Regions from separate parts of the Ideonella alba genome, predicted to be linked through region 2. Evidence: predicted binding sites of a transcription regulator. Region 2 holds the regulator's gene; the other holds the start of a gene.

Region 1 (3,204 bases), on a different contig from region 2:
CGGCTGCCGGGCAGGCTGTCGAGCAGCTGCTGGTAGCCGTCGACCGCAGCAGCGGCGCTGGCGGTGTCGCTGCCACGACCCAGGGCGGCGTCGAGCAGCTTGCGCAGCCCGGTGGGCGAGGGCAGGTGGTGGACGAACTCGCCATCGCTGCCGCTGGCACAGGCGCGCACCAGGCGGCTGGCGAGGCTCTTGTCCAGGCCCAGCTCACGGGTCAGCCGCACGCCGCGCGCCGGCCGTCCGGCGTGCGCATCCATCAGCGGGCCGAGGGTGGCTCGCAGCTGTTGCACGACGGTGGTGGCGTCCGGGAGTCGGTCATTCATGGGTGGGGTGCGCTCTGCCTGGCGCCTGCCGCCTATTGTCCCCAGCAATCGAGGCGTACAAACGGATACATCCAGCGCTTCCAGGGGGGCTCAGCGGGCGGCGGGACGGGGCAGGCGCACCAGCAGCGCGCGGTAGCTGCCCGGGATCTGCCGGTCCAGCGTGGCCAGGGCCAGGGTGCGGCCATCGCCACTGACGGCGCTCACCTCGAAGACCTGGTAGCGCCTGGGCAGGTCAATGCCCTGGGCGCTGAGGAAGGCGCGTGCCTCCATCAGCCCGGTGGCCGGCGTCCAGACCCAGCCCGAGGACTGCGGGCTGAACGTGGTGCGGCCGAAGCCCACCACCACCTGGCCGTCATCGGACAGGCCCAGCGCATAGGCCGAGCCGTCCCATTCGGTGCCGGGCAGCACGCCCAGCAGCTGGCGCTGCCAGGCGCCGCTGCCGTCGGCCGTCCACATCATCGCCGACTCGACGCCGGTGCTGGCGTCCCAGGCCTGGCCGACGATGCGGGTGCCGGCCGCGTCCACCGCGGCGGCTTCGCTGGGCCAGTCGCTGAGTTCCAGCAGCTGGCGCTGGCCGTGGATCCAGACCGCGGCCTGGCGCATGCCCCATTCCAGGTGCTCGTCCCAGCCCACCATCACGCGGCCGTCGTGGTTGGCATCGTCGATGCGGCTGGACCGACCGCCGCTGCCCTGGTCCTTGACCCCCTTGCGCGCGGTCCAGGCGCTGCCGTGCGCCAGGCCGTCCTTCTTGCCGGCGCGCCAGTACAGGCCGGTGACCACCTTTCCGTTGCCCGACATGCCGTAGACACCCGCCTGGTCCAGGTCCATCTGGCCGGCGTCGCGGGGCAGCGGCCCCAGCACCTGCCAGCCGGTGGCCGCCGTCCAGCGTCCCTGGATGCCGAACTGGCCGCTGTCGTCGAGGATGCTGCCGGCGATCACCTCGCCGTCGGCCGAGATCGCCGGCGTGCCGCTGTACAGGCCGATCGCGGTGGTGGCCCGGCCCAGCGGCACCTGGCCGTCCTCGGCGCGCCAGCGGAAGGTCTGGAAGTCGGCCGACAGCTGGCCGGTGGCGGTGCGGCCGTCGGCCGACAGGTCGGTGACCCAGCCGTCGCCGATCACGGTGTAGGGCTTGGCCAGCGCCGGTGCGGCGGGCTGCAGCAGGCCGGCGGCCAGCGCCAGCGCGGTGGCGGCCTGGCGCAGGCCGAAACAGCGGCCAAGCGCTGACAGGGGGGACGTGTGCATCGCGAGATCCTCCAGGACGCCGGGTGCGCCCTTGCATGGCAGCCACTCTAGGCCGTTCTCAAAGAATCTTCAAGAGTTCTCCAGGAGAAATTTGCTCAGGGCTTTCCAGCACGCTGGCGCCGCCGCTCGCCGCTCGCCGGCGCAGGCGAACCCGCACTTAGCACTCATTTCCCAAGAGTGCTAATATTGTTGGAACCAACGGGCCTCGTGCCTCTCCAACTTCGCCATGACCCAGCACTCCACTGCCACCGCCGTCGCCCTGCGTGACCCTTGGGCCCTGGTGCCCTCGCTCGGCAATCTGGACGCCTACATCTCGGCCGTCAACCAGCTGCCGCTGCTGACGCAGGAAGAGGAAACCCGCTTCGCCCGCGCGCTGCGCGACGAGGGCGACCTGCAGGCCGCCAGCCGCCTGGTGCTGTCGCACCTGCGCCTGGTGGTGGCGGTGTCGCGCCAGTACCTGGGCTACGGCCTGCCGCAGGGCGACCTGATCCAGGAAGGCAACGTCGGCCTGATGAAGGCGGTCAAGCGCTTCGACCCTGAACAGGGCGTGCGCCTGGTCAGCTACGCGCTGCACTGGATCAAGGCCGAGATCCACGAGTACATCCTGAAGAACTGGCGCATGGTCAAGGTGGCCACCACCAAGGCCCAGCGCAAGCTGTTCTTCAACCTGCGCTCGATGAAGCGCCACCTCAAGAGCGACGCCGCCGAGGGCGACACCTACCGCCAGGCCCTGTCGGCCGACGAGGTCGCGCGCGTGGCCGCCGAATTGGACGTGCGCCCCGAGGACGTGGTCGAGATGGAGACCCGGCTGGCCGGCGCCGACGTGGCCCTGGAGCCGCAGGACGACGACCGCGAGGACAGCGTCGCCCCGATCGCCTACCTGGCCGACGAGCGCCAGGAGCCCACCCGCGTGCTGGAATCGCGCCGCCGCGAAGCGCTGTCGACCCACGGCGTGGCGCATGCGCTGGAGCAGCTCGATGCGCGCAGCCGCCGCATCGTCGAGGAGCGCTGGCTCAAGGTCAACGACGACAGCAGCGGCGGCATGACGCTGCACGAGCTGGCCGCCGAGTACGGCGTCAGCGCCGAGCGCATCCGCCAGATCGAGGTGGCGGCGCTGAAGAAGATGCGCAAGGCCCTGGAAGCGGCCTGACCCGGGTCCGCCCCGCGCTGTGACGACGGCCCCGACGGGGCCGTCGGCGTTTCAGGCAGCTTCCTTCAGCAGCACGCGCAGGTCATGGGCCAGCGTCTCGGCGCCGGCGCCATAACGGCTGAACACGCGGATGCGGCCCTGGGGATCGAACACATAGGAGCCCGCCGTGTGGTCCACGGTGTAGCTGCCCTCGGTCTTGCCCGGCACCTTGGCGTAGAAGACCTTGAACTCCTTTGCCGCGGCCTGCGTCTGCTCTGGCGTGCCGCGCAGCGCGATGAAGCCGGCCTTGAAGCTCTCGGCATAGGCGCCCAGCACCTCGGGCGTGTCGCGCTCGGGATCAACGCTGACGAAGATGCCCTGGACACGCTCGCCATCGGCGCCCAGCAGCTGCCGGGCGGCGGCCAGCTCGGCCATCGAGGTGGGGCAGACGTCCGGACACTGGGTGTAGCCGAAGAACACCACCACCACCTTGCCCTTGAAGTCGCCCAGGTG
Region 2 (3,204 bases):
GTGCAGGTGACTCAGGAACATGCGCACAAATAGCCGCAATGCCCAGATGGTGAAGAGGCCAATGATCAAGACCATGCCGACGCGCCAAGTTTCGGGCGCTCCGTTCGGGACTGTTGATCGCAGCGTGTCGTGGACCAGCCATGCCATTCCTATGGCCGCAGCCACGAGTCCAGTAAAGGACACAAACCCGGTGATCCAACCGAAGAACACGTGCTGACTGCGCTTCGCCTCCCAATAGGTCACAGGAGCCTTCATCGAGAGGTCCTCGCGAAAGGTCCGCCGCAGGCTCTCCATTTCTTTCTTGTGAGCAGCCAGCTGTGCCTCGAAATCGCTCTGGCGCTCTGTCTGCGCGTCGTCGTACCCAGCCTTCTGCTGCCGGTCCGCGGCTTCGATGCTCGCGGCTAGTTCACTGTACTCGCGGTGCAACTTGTCATAGGCAAGGGTCTTCTCGTCGAGCATGCCCTGAGCACGAACACGCAATTCTTCGAACACCTCCTCAGAGGAAGCCCGTCTGGCTTCTGGGGAGCTATCAAGCAAACCCCAGCGCTCGATCACGCCCTCCACCATGCCGCGCCACGCCATCAGCAACTGCGGTTGAAAGTGGTGCCCATTCGGTGGCGGCACGAACACAGCCGCAAAGAAGCTTGCGGCGTGATCACCAGCTGCTTGCCTATACAGCTCTATGCGTTTGGCGGTCGGTGTCGTACTGTGAGGCAACTGGCACTGAAAGAAGGCAGCCCTCAAGCGCTCAGAGGACTGCGCCACCTCGTGCCGATAGTGATTGGGGTCTAATTCCCTAAACTGAGAGGCTTGTCCGGCCGCTGACCTGGCCAAGTCCAGTTGACTGAGCGCCTGCCTCAACCCCTGGTCATGGTTGCCGCCTACCTGGGTACCTACGACCCAGGACCAAAAGTTGATCTCTTGGTTGATCCAGTTATGTATCTCCTCTAGGCTCGACGGCGCAAAGAGCCCACCGTTTTCCTTGAGGTCCAATACGAACAGCGGTTCGGGACGCGGCTCCACTCCTGAGGTCTGCGCGCTCATCGGATCTCCCCTTGCTCTCACACCGTCAAAATGCCCACCCTAATCTCGTCGCATCCCGCGCCGATGGGGGTGGTAGGCCGCCGGGGGCTCGAACCCCGGACCAAAGGATTATGAGTCCTCTGCTCTAACCGACTGAGCTAGCGGCCCGAAGGGGGCGATTGTAGGCAGGGGAACGGGCTGCTTCCGACACCGCTCAACGCGGCGCCGACAAGGCGTTGCTGACCAGCTTGGACGTGATGTCCACGATCTGGATCATGCGGTCGTAGGCCATGCGGGTGGGGCCGATGACGCCCAGGGTGCCGACGATGCGGCCGTCCACCTCGTAGGGGGCCGAGACGACCGAGAGTTCCTCGAAGGGGACGATGCGGCTTTCGCCGCCGATGAAGATGCGCACGCCCTCGGCGCGGCTGGAGGTGTCGAGCAGTCGCATCAGCTGGGTCTTCTGCTCGAACAGGTCGAACATCTTGCGCAAGCTGCCCATGTCGTTGCCGAAGTCCTGCACGCCCAGCAGGTTGCGCTCGCCGCTGACCACCACCTGCTCCTGGGTCTCGGCGATGGCGTCGGTGCCGGCCTGCACCGCGGCCTGCATCAGCGTGGCGATCTCGCCGCGCAGTTGGTCGATCTCGCTCTTCAGGCGGGCGCGCACTTCGTCGATCGCCAGACCGGCGTAGTGGGCGTTCAGGTAGTTGGTGGCCTCGACCAATTCGCTTTGCGTGTGGTCGTGGGCGGTGAAGATGACGCGGTTCTGCACGTCGCCATCGGGCGCCACCATGATGACCAGCACGCGCCGCTCGCCCAGGCGCAGGAACTCGATGTGGTGGAAGACGCTGCTCTTCTTGGGCGCGGTCACCACGCCCACGAAGCTGGACAGGCTGGACAGCAGGTGCGCCGCCTGGGCGATCACGCGCTGGGGCTGGTCGGGGTGCAGCTGGTCGCGCGCGGCGGCCATGTCGGGGGAGGCCTGGTCCAGTTGCAGCGGCTGGACCGTCAGCATGGTGTCGACGAACAGCCGGTAGCCGCGGGCGGTGGGCACGCGGCCGGCGGAGGTGTGGGGGCTGACGATCAGGCCCATGTCCTCCAGGTCGGCCATCACGTTGCGGATGGTGGCCGGCGACAGCTCCAGCCCCGAGGCCTTGGACAGCGTGCGCGAGCCCACCGGCTGGCCGTCGGCAATGTAGCGTTCGACCAGGGTTTTCAGCAGGGAACGGGCGCGCTCGTCGAGCATGCTTTTCATTGTACGGACATGGGCACCGGGGCCCCGTTGCGCCAAGGGCCCTGTGGTGTAATTCCCCACACCATGACCGTGCGTTTCCGCCATGCCGCGCTGATCGGCAAGTACCAGGCCCAGGGCATCCGGCCGATGCTGGAACGCATCGCCGAATTCCTGTCGCGCCGCGGGCTGGAAGTGTCGGTCGACCGCGATACCGCCTTCAACACCAGCTGGAACGACTACGGCGCGCTCACGCCCGAGCAGATCGGCGCCGCCTGTGACCTGGCGGTGGTGGTGGGCGGCGACGGCACGATGCTGGGCATTGCCCGCGAGCTGGCGGCCTACAACCTGCCGCTGGTGGGCATCAACCAGGGCCGGCTGGGCTTCATCACCGACGTGCGCGCCACCGACTGGGAAGATGCCCTGGGCCCCATCGTGGAAGGCGACTACGAGGAAGAGCGCCGCTCGATGATCGAAGGCGGCATCTGGCGCGACGACGAGCAGATCTTCCAGGGCCTGGCGCTGAACGACGTGGTGGTGGGCCGCGGCGCCTTTGCCAGCATGGTGGAGCTGCGGGTGGACATTGGCGGCGAATTTGTCGCCAACATGCGCGCCGATGGCCTGATCCTGGCCTCGCCCACCGGCTCCACCGCCTATGCGCTGTCGGCCGGCGGGCCGATCATCCACCCGGCGATTGGCGGCTGGGTGCTGGTGCCGATTGCCTCGCACACGCTGTCGAACCGGCCCATCGTGCTGCCCGATTCGCAGGAGGTGGAAATCACCATCGTCAACGGCCGCGACACCAGCGCCAGCTTTGACACCCAGCGCCTGGCCAGCCTGCTGCACGGCGACCAGGTGCGGGTGCGGCGCTCGGCGCAGTCGGTGCGCTTTCTGCATCCGCGCGGCTGGAGCTATTACGCCACGCTGCGCCGCAAGCTGCGCTGGTACGA

Evidence for each region. The regulator HrcA, encoded in region 2, represses chaperone genes, less so after heat shock. The targets are predictions, from matches to a motif close to TTAGCACTCNNNNNNNNNGAGTGCTAA.
Region 1: the regulator HrcA is predicted to act here: its motif matches at 1,720-1,746, upstream of rpoH (RNA polymerase sigma factor RpoH).

What each region holds. Positions count from the first base shown of each region.
Region 1 is NZ_JAGQDD010000004.1:96,474-99,677, reverse strand. Features, by position in the region: gene KAK03_RS08125 (hypothetical protein) at 1-320, opposite strand, end outside; gene KAK03_RS08120 (hypothetical protein) at 411-1,562, opposite strand; gene rpoH (RNA polymerase sigma factor RpoH) at 1,789-2,712, shown strand; gene KAK03_RS08110 (SCO family protein) at 2,764-3,204, opposite strand, start outside.
Region 2 is NZ_JAGQDD010000007.1:144,678-147,881, forward strand. Features, by position in the region: gene KAK03_RS11835 (DUF6161 domain-containing protein) at 1-1,044, opposite strand, end outside; tRNA gene KAK03_RS11840 (tRNA-Ile) at 1,115-1,191, opposite strand; gene hrcA (heat-inducible transcriptional repressor HrcA) at 1,238-2,269, opposite strand; gene KAK03_RS11850 (NAD kinase) at 2,342-3,204, shown strand, end outside.